Regions from separate parts of the Azonexus hydrophilus genome, predicted to be linked through region 2. Evidence: riboswitches for the same ligand, from Rfam matches in the RefSeq annotation. Region 2 holds a riboswitch; each other region holds the start of a gene.
What was found. Region 2 has a riboswitch for cobalamin ahead of cobT (nicotinate-nucleotide--dimethylbenzimidazole phosphoribosyltransferase). Riboswitches for the same ligand answer to the same signal wherever they lie in the genome.

Region 1 (4,759 bases), 320 kb from region 2:
GCTTCGCCGACCTCGTTGCCACCTTGCGCGACTTCAAGGCCGGCGCCTGATCGACTTCAGCCGATCAGGCTGTGCAGCATCTTGGTGGCAAGCAGCGCCAGGAAACCGCCAAAGGCCCGCTTCAATTGCTTGACCGGCAGCTTGTGCGCCAGCTTGGCGCCGACCGGCGCCATCAGGATGCTCATCGCAACGATGCCGATGAAGGCCGGCAGGTAGACATAGCCGAAGGAATAGGCCGGCAGTCCGCTATCGCTCCAGCCAGCGACGATATAACCAACAGCACCGGCAACAGCGATCGGGAAGCCGAGCGCCGACGATGTACCGACGGCATTGTGGATCGCCACATTGCAGAACAGCATGAACGGTACCGACAGAAAACCGCCACCGGCCGCGACCAGGCTGGAAATTACGCCGATCACACCGCCAGCGACGAAACGCCCCAGGTTGCCTGGCATCTGACGATGGGCGTGCGGTTTGAAATCGAGCATCATCTGCAACGACGCGTAATAGACGATGACGACAAAAATCGCAGTCATTGGCCCGGTCGGTACCTGGCCTGCAACCAGCGAACCGCCAAAGGTACCAAGCACCAAACCCGGCGCCATGGTCCGGACAATATCCCAACGCACTGCTCCGTGCGCATGGTGGGCGCGCATGCTGGAAATCGATGTAAACACGATCGTCGCCATCGAAGTACCCAGGGCCAAGTGCATGACATGGTCGGTTGGAAAGCTCTGGGCAACAAACAACATGTACATGAAGGGCACCAGCGTCAGACCGCCACCGACACCAAACAAACCGGCGACAAAACCACCAAAAATGCCCAGCAAGGGATACGTTAGCCACCAAATCGTCATGATCGGAGATATTCGTTGAAGCTGACAACCAAAAATGAAAACAGGTGGCAGAAGCTGCCACCTGTTTGGTAAAAGTCCCCGCGAGTGCCGTCAGGCCGGCATCCTGAACCTGGGTTCAGAGTGGCTGCTTTCCTTCCGCATCAGGCACATTCGACGAAGAACGCGCACAACAGCGGAGTCTTGGTCCGCAACCGATGCCAATCAGCATTGGTTCAAGGAATATATGGCCTTAACAAACACCGCAGGGAACACTCGGCGGGCAATCCCGCAGCGACTCAGAGATCCAGTTGCTGCTGGGGTGCCAGCACGGCATCGAGCCGTGCTCCCATGTCTTCGATTCTACGCTTCGTGTCGGTCGACGCAAGCGCTTCTTCGGCAGCCTCGCCAGCCGGCGCCGCCAGGCGTTCGTGGGCGATGTTCAGCGCGGCCATCACCGCCACGCGTTCGGCGATGGTGCTCTTGGTCTTCTGGGCGATTTCGCGCATCTTGTTGTCGACCAGATCAACCGCTGCCAGCAGCGCATCGCGCTCCTCCGGCCGGCAGGCAACGCGGTATTCGCGGCCCATGATCTTGACGTCGAGGAAATTCTGCTCGGCACTCATCTCAGGCATCCTCGGGCAGCTTGTCCATCAGGCCTTCCAGCCGCTCGCGGGCAGCCGTCATCGTCGAGCGCAAGTGCAGACGCTCGGCCTCGGCCGTGGCTATCTGGTTCTTCAGGACTTCGTTCTCGGCACGCAACTGGTGCACCAGGGCGACGACCTGATCGATCTTGGCTTCGAGCGCTTCGAATTCGCTATTCATGGCGCGCACTATAGAGGGACAAATGCTGCCCGGTCAAGGACTAAGCAGCTATTTTCAAAGTGTTTTATCGGCTGTCGACGCCATTGGCATTCGCATCTCCCGGCCAGGCGCGCTAGAATGCGCGCCGTGTCAGGTGCTGCGCGCGGTTTTCACCAAGCGCAGTTAAACGGGAAAGCGGTGCGTCTCCAACGAGACCAAGCCGCTGCTGCCCCCGCAACGGTAAGCAAGTGCGGGCGTATCACGAAGCCACTGGGGAAACCTGGGAAGGCGATACGTCAAGACTTGTGAGCCCGGATACCGGCCTTGCACACCTAGCGGAAGTACCACGGGGTGGTGGTGCCGGTTCCTGACCAGCCCTCTCCCCTGCGCACTTCCTTGTCAATGCATTCCGGCATGCGGGGACGCCTGCCGGAAAGGGGAAATCCATGAACTCACGTTTGAAGCCGCTGGCGGTATTGTTACCGCTCGCTTTTTGCCAACCACTGCAGGCCACGGAGCAGCTTGCCAGCCTCGACACCATGGTGGTCACCGCGACACGCCAGCCGATGCGGGTCAGCGAAGTGTTGACCGATGTCAGCGTGATCGAGCGCAACGAGATTGAAGCCGCCGGCCACACCAATCTCGAACAGATCCTGGCTGCCCAGCCGGGCATACAGATCGTTGCCAACGGCAGCTGGGGCGCCGAATCATCGCTGCTCATCCGAGGCACTAACGGCAAACACGCCCTGCTTCTTGTCGATGGCATGCGAATGGGCTCGGCAACTAACGGGAACGTTTCCTGGTCTCGCATTCCCGTTGCGCAGATTGAACGCATCGAGATCATCCGCGGTCCAGCCTCCGCAATGTACGGCAGTGACGCCATCGGCGGCGTGGTCCAGATCTTCACCCGACGCAGCGAAGAAACCTTTCATTTCTCCGCCGAAGCCGGTGCCGGTAACTACGGTACGCAAAATGGCAGTGTGAGCATGTCTGGCAAACAGAATGGCTGGAACTATGGCGCAACCGTGTCTCACGAGAGCACCAAGGGCTTCAACAGTCGCCCCTGGACAACTACAGCCAACCCGGACAAGGATGGTTTTCACAACCTCGCGGCATCGGCGCGTCTGGGTTATACCTTCGCTCCGGGCCATGAAGTGCTGCTGTCGGCACTTCATGCGGACGGAATGAGCCGTTATGACGGCAGTGGCGCTACCAACGACTGGGTGAGCAAGACCCGGAACGGCAACGGCTCCTTGGTATTGAAAAACAAGATCAACCCGAACTGGAACAGCACACTCACATTCGGGCGCAGCAACGATTATTCCGACAACCTGCGTAACGGTTTGTTCGATAGCCGGTTCAACACCGATCAGAATCTGTATTCGTGGCAACACGACCTGAATACTCGCTGGGGCAATCTTCTGGTCGGACTGGAAAGCACGCGACAATCCATCACGACGTCGGACAACTACGCGGAAAAAACACGCCAAAACGATTCCGTTCAACTGGGCTGGAACCGCGGCTTTGGCCAACATCGCCTGCAGGGAAGCATTCGCCATGATGACGACTCGCTTTTCGGTGACAAGACCACCGGCTCCCTTGCTTATGGCTATCGTCTAACGCCCAATTGGCGAGCCAGTGCCAGTATTGGCACGGCGTTCAAAGCGCCTACGTTCAACGATCTCTATTACCCCCTGAAAAGCGGCTACATCGGGAACCCGGACGTACGTCCAGAATCAGCAGTAAACCGCGAAATAACGATTCACCATGAAGCCGGAAATCACGCTCTGTCACTGACCTGGTATCTCAACCACATCAAGGACATGATCTCCTGGACCCAGGTCGGCGCAGTCACCACCCCGACCAATATCGACACCGCCAGAATTGAAGGCGCCACTTTGAACTGGCAAGGCAGACTGCGCGGCTTCGATCTGGCCTTCAATTACGACTGGCTAGACGCAAAAGACCAGAAGAACAGCAGGCAATTGCCCAGGCGCGCCCGGCATTCGGCCAACGCTTCAGCTGGGCAGGAGATTGGTCCATGGAACTGGCGAACCGAATTCCAGTTCACTGGCAAACGTCATGAGTATCCGTCCACCGGCCCGAAAGTGGATATGGGCAGCTATACACTGGTCAACCTCTACGCCGCCTACCGCTTTGCCCCGGCCTGGAGCGTATTTGCCCGCGTCAACAACCTCTTTGACCGGGACTATATACTCGTCAACACCTACGCCACCCCGGGGCGCAACGCCTTCATCGGCATCCGCTACAGTCCGAAATAATCCATGCCCACCCGCCGCCGTGCCTTCCTGATTCTCTCCGCGCTCAGCCTGCTGGCGCTGGCGAGTTTCGCCTTGGCCCTGTCGGCGGGCAGCCTCAAGGTGCCGCTGCCCGACATCGTCGCCGCGTTGTTCGGGCACGGCGACGGGGCGGCTGACATGGTCGTGCAATTGCGCCTGCCACGGGCACTCGCCGGCTTCGCCTGCGGCGGCTTGCTGGCGCTGGCCGGGGCGCTGATGCAGGTGCTGCTGCGCAATCCGCTGGCCGATCCTTACGTGCTCGGTATCTCGGGCGGGGCCGGCGTCGGCGCCATGTTCGGCATCCTGATCGGGCTGCCGCTGCTGGCCGTCGACGGACTCGCCTTTGCCGGCGCGCTCGGTGCCATGTTCCTGGTCTTCGGGCTGGCGCATGGCGACGGTAGCTGGACGCAGACCCGCCTGCTGCTCACCGGCGTCATCGTCGCCGCCGGCTGCGGCGCGCTGATTGCCCTGATGCTGTCGATTGCCGACGAAGGCAAGCTGCACGGCATGCTGTTCTGGCTGATGGGCGACCTTGGGCAGACCTTCACCTGGTGGCCGGCGGCACTGGCGCTGGTGGTCGCACTGGCCTGCGCGATGCCGTTCGCCCGCGAACTCAACCTGCTGTCGCGCGGCCTGATGCAGGCCCAGGCGCTGGGCGTGGCGGTGGGGCGGCTACGCTACACGGTTTATCTGCTGGCTTCGGTGGCCACCGCCGCCTCGGTGACCACGGCCGGCTCAATCGGTTTCGTCGGTCTGGTCGTCCCGCACCTGGTCCGACTCGCCACCGGCAACGATCAACGCCTGTTGCTGCCGGCCACCGTA
Region 2 (4,759 bases):
AAGGCAGCGATGGTGCCATAATTACGGCCTTTTTTCACGGGTTTGCACGCATGATAGGCAACGCGCTGATGGTCCAGGGAACGACGTCCGACGCCGGCAAATCGACGCTGGTCGCGGCGCTGTGCCGGATTCTGAAGCGGCGTGGGGTACGCGTGGCGCCGTTCAAACCGCAGAACATGGCGCTCAATTCGGCGGTTACCGTCGACGGTGGCGAGATCGGCCGGGCGCAGGCGTTGCAGGCGCTGGCCTGCGGTCTCGAAGCGCATACCGATTTCAACCCGGTGCTGTTGAAGCCGACCACCGACCGCAAGGCGCAGGTGATCATCCACGGCAAGGTCGCCACCGACCTCGACGCCAAGGCCTACCACGACTACAAGCCGCGGGCGATGGGCGCGGTGCTCGAATCCTGGGGCCGGCTGACCGCGCAATACGATTGCGTGCTGGTCGAGGGCGCCGGTTCGCCGGCCGAGATCAACCTGCGTGACCGCGACATCGCCAACATGGGCTTCGCCGAAGCGGTCGATTGCCCGGTGATCATCGTCGCCGACATCGACCGCGGCGGCGTCTTCGCCCATCTGGTCGGCACGCTGGAGCTGCTGTCGGCGTCCGAGCAGGCGCGCGTCGTCGGCTTCGTCATCAACCGTTTCCGTGGTGACATCGCGTTGCTCGAACCCGGTCTGGCCTGGCTGGAGCAGCGCACCGGCAAGCCGGTGCTCGGCGTGCTGCCCTACCTGCACGGCTTGATGCTCGACGCCGAGGACGCAATCGCGACATCCACGGTCGACGGCAAGAAAACAGCAAAAATCCGCGTCGTCGCGCCGGCCTACCCGCGTACTTCCAACCATAACGACCTCGATCCACTGCGCCTGCACCCGCAGGTCGATTTCCGCTGGATCGCGCCGGGCGAAGCTTTGCCGCCGGCCGATCTGATCGTCCTGCCCGGTTCCAAGGCGGTGCGCGCCGACCTCGACTGGCTGCGCGTCCATGGCCACGACCGCGCCATCGCCCGCCACCTGCGCTACGGCGGCAAGGTGATCGGCCTGTGCGGTGGCTACCAGATGCTCGGCCGCAGCATCGCCGATCCGCTCGGTCTCGAAGGCAAGCCGGGAACGACGCCCGGCCTTGGCTTCCTGGCGGTGGACACGACGCTGGAAACGGAGAAGCAGCTGCGCAATGTGAGCGGCCACTTGCATCTCGAAGGCCGGCCGGTGATGACCGGCTACGAAATCCACCTCGGCGTCACCCAGGGCGATGGCTTGACGTGGGCTGCCGTACAGCTGGCCGACGGCCGTGCCGATGGTGCTATCTCGGCCGACGATCAAGTTCTCGGTACTTACTGCCACGGCGTTTTCGACCATCCCGAGGCCTTGGCTGCATTGTTGCGCTGGGCCGGTGCCGGCGAGGTCGATCACGTCGACTTTGCCGCCCGCCGCGAAGCCGATCTCGACCGCCTGGCCGATTCGGTCGAGGCGGCGCTCGCCTGGGAAAAGCTCAGGCCCTGGCTGGCGCTGCCTTGAGCGTCAGCGGCAGGCCGGCGGCGACCAGCGTCACCTGATCGCAGACTGCCGCGACGCGCTGGTTGAGCCGCCCCTGTTCATCGGCGAACAGCCGCGAAACCGGGTGCATCGGCACGATGCCCCAGCCGACCTCGTTGGAGACCAGGATGATGCGGCCGGGTAGTTGCGGCAGCGTCTCGATCAGCGCCGCCGTTTCACCGGCGAACAACGGGCAGTCGACGGCCTCGCCGGCTTCGGCCTGGGCGGCAGCGCGGCCGGCGAAAAGCAGATTGGAGAGCCACAGCGTCAGGCAGTCGACCAGGAGGCAGGTGTCGGGCGCCGCCAGTTCGCGCAGGCGGGCGGACAGGTGCAACGGCTCCTCGACGCAGCCCCAGTCGGCCGGGCGGCGTTCACGGTGGTGGGCGATGCGGCGCGCCATCTCGCCGTCGCGCGATTCGGCGGTGGCGACATAGACGACCCGGAGGCCGGATTCGAGAGCGCGTTGCTCGGCATGGCGGCTCTTGCCCGAACGGGCGCCGCCGAGGATCAGTTCATTCATGGCCACCATTGTATAATCAGCGCGTTCGACAAAACGGAACCCGGTGCGAGACAACTCTATTCCGGGGCGGGCCCGCCGCTGTAACCGGGGACGGCCGCTGCACGATGCCACTACGCAGGGAAACAGACCTGCCGGGAAGGCGCAGCGGATCGGACGATCCGGAAGCCAGAAGACCTGTCGGACATCTTCATTTTGAAGCCTGTGGACAAGGGCTTCGCGACTGCGTTGGCCAAACGTCGTCGCGAGGCCCTTTCGCTTTTGGAGAATCGGATGCATTCGTTCGCAATCACCGCCCCGGACCGGGGCATGGAAAATTCGCTCAAGCACAAGGTCGACCGCAAGACCAAGCCGCCCGGCTCGCTCGGCCAGCTGGAGGCGCTGGCGGTGCGCATCGGCCTGATCCAGCAGACGCTGACGCCGTCGCTCGACCGGCCGCAGATGCTGGTCTTCGCCGGCGATCACGGCGCGGCCAAGGCCGGCGTCTCGGCCTATCCGCAGGACGTGACCTGGCAGATGGTCGAGAACTTCCTCGCCGGCGGCGCGGCAATCAATGTTTTCTGCCGGCAGAACGGTCTCGGCCTGTCGGTGGTCGATGCCGGGGTCGCCCATGATTTCGGCGGTCCGCGTGAAGGCCTGATCGATCTCAAGGTGGCGCCGGGCACGGCCAATTACCTGGAATCCCCGGCGATGACGGCGGCGCAGTGCGCGCAGGCCATCGAGCAGGGCGCCGGCGTGGTCTTCGGCCTGGCGGCAGCCGGCTGCAAGGTGGTCGGTTTCGGCGAAATGGGCATCGGCAACACCGCCTCGGCGTCCTTGATCACCCACTGCCTGACCGGCGTGCCGCTGGCTGATTGCGTCGGGCGCGGCACCGGTCTCGACGACGCCGGGCTGGCGCGCAAGCAGGCGCTGCTGGAGCAGGCGCTGACCCGTTATCGCGTCGCTGGCGGCGGCGACGACGCCTTTGCCGTGCTCGCGGAGTTCGGCGGGTTCGAGATCGCGACCATGGTCGGCGCTATGCTGGCGGCGGCGGAAGCGAAGATGGTGCTGCTCATCGACGGCTTCATCGTCGGTTCTGCGGCGTTGGTCGCCGCGCGCCTGGAACCGGCCTTGCTTGACTACTGCGTCTTCTGCCACCGTTCGGCCGAGCCCGGCCACCGTGCGCAGTTGCAGGCGCTGCGCGCCGAACCGCTGCTCGACCTGGGCCTGCGCCTGGGTGAGGGGACCGGCGCCGCGCTGGCTTTCCCGCTGGCCCAGGCGGCAGTCGCCTTCCTCAACGAGATGGCCAGCTTCGAGTCGGCCGGCGTCGCCGGCTAGCCATGTTGCGCCGCGAGCTCGACTACTTCCTCGGCGCCGTCCGTTTCTTCACGCGGCTGCCGGTGCCTGTCTGGGTCGGCCATTCGGCTGAAGCGCTGAACCACTCGGCGCGCTGGTTTCCGGCGGTCGGCCTGGTTGTCGGCGGCATTGCCGCGCTGGTCTACCTGGCCGCGCTGCAGTTCTGGCCGCAGCCGGTCGCCGTGCTGCTGGCGATGGCGGCAACGCTGTACGCCACCGGCGCCTTCCACGAGGACGGCCTGTCCGACACCGCCGACGGTCTTGGCGGCGGCTGGGACAAGTCGCGCATCCTGGCGATCATGAAGGATTCGCGGGTCGGCAGTTACGGCGTGGTTGCGCTGTGGCTGGGGCTGACCGGCAAGTTCGTGCTGCTCGCGGCGCTCGATCCGGCACTGGTGCCGGCGGCGCTGCTCGCCGGTCATGCCGGGTCGCGCGGCTGTGCGACGCTGCTGCTGGCGAGCATGGACTACGCGCGCGACGACGCGCAGTCCAAAGCCAGGCCGCTGGCCCAGCGGCTGGCGCCGGGGGCATTGCTGTTCGCCCTGGCATTCGCGCTGGCGCCGCTACTCTGGCTGCCCTGGCAACAGGCAGTGGTCGGGCTGCTGTTCGCGTTGCTGGCGACGGCCTGGCTGGCGGCCAAGTTCCGCCGCTGGCTGGGCGGTTATACCGGCGACTGCCTGGGTGCCACCCAGCAGCTTGCCGAAATCGCCTTCTACCTCGGGCTGCTCGCGCAATGGCCGCGCTGACGCTGTACCTGGTGCGCCATCCCGAGCCCGAGATTGCGCCGGGCATTTGCTACGGTCGGCTTGATATTCCGGCCAGGCAGGTCGATGTTGCCGCTGCCCGTCTGCGTAGCGAATTGCCTGCCGGGCTGCCGGTGTGGAGCAGCCCCTTGCAGCGTTGCCGGGCCTTGGCTGAAGCCTTGCATCCGGCGCCGTTATTCGATGCACGCTTGCAGGAGATGGACTTCGGTCGCTGGGAGGGCGTGCCATGGGATGAGGTATCGCGTGCCGAACTCGATGCCTGGGCCGCCGATGTAGAGAACTATGCTCCGCCTGGTGGAGAGTCGCCGCTGATGGTGCGGGCACGCGTGCTGGAATTTCTTTCGACATTGACGCTGCCGGCAGCCGTGCTGGTCACCCATGCGGGGGTGATACGCTTGCTGCTGGCGGCGCAGGATGGCGGTGAGCTTGCATCTTGGCTGACCCGGGACCTTCCCTACGCTTCATGTACGGTCATCGAATGGAACCAGTAGAATGCCGGCCATGAATGAATTTAATCCCCTGCGCGATGCTATCCCCTTGCGGGAGGTGAAGCGTGTACTGGTCATCAAGCTGCGCCATCACGGCGATGTGTTGTTGTCTTCGCCGGT
Region 3 (4,759 bases), 830 kb from region 2:
ACTCTTGTGCGAAAACGGATTCTGGCCGCGATGCAGGGTTTCCTCGCGCGGCGGCTGCGGCAGCACCGAGACGTTGCCGAGTCGCAAGCGGGGAATGACGAAAACCTTCTCACCCTGCCAGTCGACCAGATAACGGCTTTTCTCCGGCTCGCCCCAGTGGCCGGCAATGCGCTGTCGCGTGTTGGCCGGCAGGCTGTTCCACCAGGCACGGTAGGTAGCCAGTGGCAGGGCCTCGGCCTGGTCGGCGGCGAGCAGGGCGCGCAGGTCGGCGTCGGGATAGTAGGCACTCAGCAAGGGTTGCAGGTTCGCCACCCAGGCCGCTTCGGGCAAGGATTGCGTGCGGTAGCCGGCGTGCACCAGCGCGGCGGTGACGTTTTCCAGGCTGCGCGGCACATTGAGGAAGGAGGCGCCGAAATTGCTGCCGCCGGCCGGATAGTTGTACACCATCAGCGCCAGCTTTTTCTCCGCCGGCGGCTTGCGCTGCAGCGCGACCTGCCGCGCGGCGCGGGCGATCAGCGCATCGGCCTGGCGCTCGATCAGTTCGACCGGCCGTTGATCGTCGGGATGGGCGGCAACGATCAGCGGATCAATGGCGCCTGCCGCCTCCGGCTGGAACAGGTAAAAGGGCGTGTCGGCCAGACGCAGGCCGGTCGCATCGTTCTGCCAGGCGGCGGTATCGCCATGGCGATAGGGCAAGGCCGACAGCAGCGGCACTTGCCAGCGCGCCAGCAGGGTCTGCAGGTCGGCGCCTTTCGACACCAGCTGGTGCAGCACCAGTAAGGCCGGGTGCGCCGTTTCCGGGCCGCTGTCGCGGCGGTCCGCACGCGCCACCAGCAACTGGCGCAGGCCACCGGCATCGAGTTGCTGACCGAAGACCGCATAGGCTGCCAGCCCGTGCGCGTCGAAGCGGCGCAACCAGGCGTCGAGCCAGGCTGTTTCGCCATTGACGAAATGATGGCGATGGACGAGCACCGCCACTGCCGGTCGCGGATCGCGACGCCAGGCTTGCAGGGCGTCGACGTCGGCCAGGAAGTCCGGTGCGTCCGGATGGTAGAGCCCCTGGCGCGGCCAGGGGCGCGGCGCCGGCAGGTCAGCCGCAGCTTGCGCTTCGCTCATGCCGGCGAGACGGCGGGTGGCCAGGGTCAGCGCGGCGCGGATGTTGCCTTCGCCGCCATGGCGCAGGTAATCGGCCAGCCGATCAGACGCGGCAACCGACTCGGGGCCAATCCAGACCACCGGCACCTTGACCGCCCCAGGCGGCAGCAAGTCGGCCAGCAGTGCCTGCGGCATCGCATGCGGCGCATCGACCCACAGCATGTCGGCACTGCCGGCCGCCGCCAGCAGGCGCTGGCGCTGCGCCGGGCGTTCGCTCTCCGGCAGGGTCAGCGGCGTATCGAAATGCCGGAACCGCCAGCCATTCGCCTGCGCCAGGCGTTCGACCAGGGCGGTGCGGGCCTTGGGCGTGATGTCGGCAGTCACCCACAACAGTTCGCGCGCCTGCGCGGCACCCGCCAGGCAGACGAGCAGCAGCCATCCCAGCCAGCGCATCATGGCTTGGCGGCCGGGCCGTCTTCCGGAACGTAGATGATGCTGCCGTCGCGCAAGCGGTAGGCAACGCCGGCCCGCACGCCCTCACCTTCGCCGCTGTCGCCGGTGCCCTGGTAGCGGATTTCCTGGCCGTTTTCCGGAATCGCCAGTTCCACCGGCGCCCCCGGATCACCAGCCGACGACAGATTGACCGCCGCCAGCAGGGCGACGACCAGAACGAGAAAGACATCGACCAGGTTGATCGACGACAGCATCGGGTCGTCGTCATCCTCTTCCAGGATGTTGAAATGCTTGAGGCTCACGCCAGGCCCTCCCGGCGCTTGCGAATGGCCAGCAGTTCGCCGAGCAGCCAGCGACGGCGCAGGGAATACAGGACCAGGCCGATGGCCGCCGCCGTCAGCGCCAGCACGACGCCGGCAAAGGCGTCGCTGAACACCGCCAGCGCAGCGCTGCCGTTGCCGCTGGCAACGCCGTGCAGGGCCGGGCCGAGCGGGATCATGGTGGCGATCAGGCCGAGCATCGGCGTCACCCGGCTGAGCAGGCGGAGCGGCTCAAGCCGGCGCAGGACGATCAGCTCGATCTCGTCGAACGCCAGTTCCGGTGCGTCAGGCAGACTGCGGAAGGCCGGCGAACGCCGCTGCCAGGCTTCGACCAGCACGGCACCGCTCATCCACAGGGCGTAGACCAGCGCCGCCGCCAGCAGCCAGAGAATCGGCGTCAGCAGCAACTGGGTGAGTTGGGTAAAGCCGGCCTCCAGCATCAGAACACCAGCGCCGGGAAACGCGGACGGATGGTCTGGGTCTTTTTCGCGCCAGCGCTCTCCAGGCGGACCCGCAACTGCTTGAGCCCCGGGTGGTCGCGGAAAGCACTGAAGCTTAGCGACTTGAGCGCTTCGGGCTGGGCGCATTCGAAGCGGATTTCGTGCACCAGGTTGGCAATATCGACCTTGGGATCGACTTCGCCCAGCGCCGGTTCGGTGCGACTGCCACTCAGCTTGCACTGGGCTTCGGCCGGCGGCTCGACAAAGCGCAGCGGGTCGGCGACACGTTCGACGAAGGCCTGCCAGACCTGCTGCTGTTTTTCGTTGCGGGGCGGATAGTCGTAGCCGAGATAGGCTTCCAGCGGCACATCGAGGCGCACTGTCAGCGCCGTGCCGTCAACACTGACCTGGACATTGCCGTGACCGTGGGTGTGGTTGCCGTGAGCCAGAGCAAGCGGGGAAAAACAGGCAGCCGCCGTGAACAGGGCGCACGCCGCCACACGCGTAGGGATTTTTGACATGGGAAGAAGTTCCGGAATGACGCCCTGCCGACCTCCCCGTCGACATCAGGCATTACGGCCCGGCGCATGCGCGGACCACCCTGTTGGCCGGTATCCGGGCTGGTGGATCTTGCCTTCACCGCCTTCCCGGGATGCGTTGCATCGCCAGTGGCTGCAAGGTGAAAGCTGGACGCGGACGTCCATCCACTTACCGTTGCGGGGGCAGCGCTGGTTGGATCTGCCTGACGGCCAATCTCCCAGCTTCCCGTTTAACCGCGCCTGCCGAGGCATGCGCGAGCACCAACGGGCGGATGTTAGCACAGCCTGCCAAAAGACACTTGACGCCAAATGAATTATTAACAATAATTCTCATTCAGTAGCCAGCAAGCCGCGTTTCCGGCCAGCCAGCCAGTTTCCCCGAACCGACTGGAGCGCCCCTCATGGAACACGCCGACATGCCCCTCGAACTCAGGCTGGCTGCCGTCATCCACCTGTTGTCCTCGTCAGCCCTGCGCGGCGCCACCTTCCACAAGACCGAAGCCTTGCGCACTCATCTGCGCAGCGTGGCCGACAGCGCCGACCTCAATCCCTACCTGAAGAGCACGCTGCAGGAAGTCCTCGGCGGCTGGGAGGCGGTGCACTGCCACCCCGCTTCGGTTCCGGTCGACTGCTACCCGCTGGCCCACCCCGGCTGCCAGACCCACTGACATCAATCACAGTACGAGAGAGAGTAATCATGTCCCGTTATACCGGCCCCCGCCTCAAAGTCCTGCGCGCCCTCGGCGTCGATCTGCCGGGGCTGTCACGCAAATCGATGCAGGAACGCAACCAGCCGCCCGGCCAGCACGGCGCCCGCAAAGTCACCTCGCGCAAGTCCGAATTCGGCCTGCAACTGATGGAAAAACAAAAGCTGCGCTACAACTACGGCCTGAGCGAACGCCAGCTGCGCCGCGCCGTTGCCGATGCCAAGAAGGATCGTGGTGCTACCGGCAACAAGCTGGTCGAACTGCTCGAACGTCGGCTCGACAACATGGTCTTCCGCGCGGGTTTCGCGCCGACCATTCCGGCCGCGCGCCAACTGGTCAGCCACGGTCATTTCCAGCTCAACGGCAAGCGCGTGACCATTCCTTCGATCCGCCTGCGCATCGGCGACGCCTTCGGCCCGACCGAGGCCGGACGTAAGATCGATCTGGTAAGGGCTACGCTGGAAGAGCCGGCGCTGGAGCGCCCACAATGGATCACCTTCGATGACGCGACGACCTGCGCCCGCCTGACCCACCTGCCCGACGGCGACGCGGCGCCCTTCCCACTCGACCTGCAGCGTGTGGTCGAGTACTACGCCACCCGGATGTAATCCCTCGAGGAGCCCATCATGGAACCGAGCAAACAGACTCTGCGCATTCCTTTCCTGCATGCCAACGGTCCGCGCCCGACCTTGCGTCTCAAGCCCGAACAAGCCGCCGCCCGGGCCGCAAGCTGCGCAGTCCAGTGCATCGCCAGCAAAGCCCTGTTTGGCGAATGCAACGAAATCTGCATCCGCCACAGCGGCAGCGAGTACCGCCTGCGCATCACCCGCCAGGGCAAGCTGATCCTGACCAAGTAAGCCCCACCGAGCAAGCCGGAGCAGGTCGCTGACCCCGCCTGCTCCTCCGGAGGGCGCCGATCACACGCCGGCGCCCTCCACCCGAAAATATAGCATTGTCACAAAACGAAACAATTCTTGTTTGACTAAATTCGCTATTCACGTATATTAAGAACCATTCTCACTCACGCGAGGCGCCACATGAACAGCCTGTTGATCCATACCGGTATCGCCGCCACCCTGCTCTGGCTGATGCTGGCCGGCGCCAGTTTCTGAGGAGAAAACCATGCCGAAAAGCGACATCTGGGCCGCCACCCTCAGCCTGGTCCTGATCCACGAAGAGACCGGGTGTCGTCAATCCGCGCTGCA

Region 1: another riboswitch for cobalamin. It lies ahead of AADV58_RS02455 (TonB-dependent receptor domain-containing protein); the one in region 2 lies ahead of cobT (nicotinate-nucleotide--dimethylbenzimidazole phosphoribosyltransferase).
Region 3: another riboswitch for cobalamin. It lies ahead of AADV58_RS13375 (ZrgA family zinc uptake protein); the one in region 2 lies ahead of cobT (nicotinate-nucleotide--dimethylbenzimidazole phosphoribosyltransferase).

The regions. Positions count from the first base shown of each region.
Region 1 is NZ_CP151406.1:502,043-506,801, reverse strand. It holds gene AADV58_RS02480 (GntR family transcriptional regulator) at 1-50, shown strand, start outside; gene AADV58_RS02475 (sulfite exporter TauE/SafE family protein) at 57-857, opposite strand; RNA gene ssrS (6S RNA) at 929-1,108, opposite strand; gene AADV58_RS02465 (cell division protein ZapA) at 1,133-1,459, opposite strand; gene AADV58_RS02460 (hypothetical protein) at 1,461-1,658, opposite strand; cobalamin riboswitch at 1,773-1,978, shown strand; gene AADV58_RS02455 (TonB-dependent receptor domain-containing protein) at 2,084-3,919, shown strand; gene AADV58_RS02450 (iron ABC transporter permease) at 3,923-4,759, shown strand, end outside.
Region 2 is NZ_CP151406.1:178,265-183,023, reverse strand. It holds gene AADV58_RS00830 (cobyric acid synthase) at 51-1,517, shown strand; gene cobU (bifunctional adenosylcobinamide kinase/adenosylcobinamide-phosphate guanylyltransferase) at 1,492-2,055, opposite strand; cobalamin riboswitch at 2,061-2,251, shown strand; gene cobT (nicotinate-nucleotide--dimethylbenzimidazole phosphoribosyltransferase) at 2,326-3,369, shown strand; gene AADV58_RS00815 (adenosylcobinamide-GDP ribazoletransferase) at 3,372-4,133, shown strand; gene cobC (alpha-ribazole phosphatase family protein) at 4,145-4,642, shown strand; gene rfaQ (putative lipopolysaccharide heptosyltransferase III) at 4,653-4,759, shown strand, end outside.
Region 3 is NZ_CP151406.1:2,775,686-2,780,444, forward strand. It holds gene cobN (cobaltochelatase subunit CobN) at 1-1,551, opposite strand, end outside; gene AADV58_RS13365 (DUF2149 domain-containing protein) at 1,548-1,850, opposite strand; gene AADV58_RS13370 (hypothetical protein) at 1,847-2,308, opposite strand; gene AADV58_RS13375 (ZrgA family zinc uptake protein) at 2,308-2,829, opposite strand; cobalamin riboswitch at 2,898-3,128, opposite strand; gene AADV58_RS13380 (hypothetical protein) at 3,249-3,515, shown strand; gene rpsD (30S ribosomal protein S4) at 3,545-4,162, shown strand; gene hemP (hemin uptake protein HemP) at 4,181-4,411, shown strand; gene AADV58_RS13395 (hypothetical protein) at 4,677-4,759, shown strand, end outside.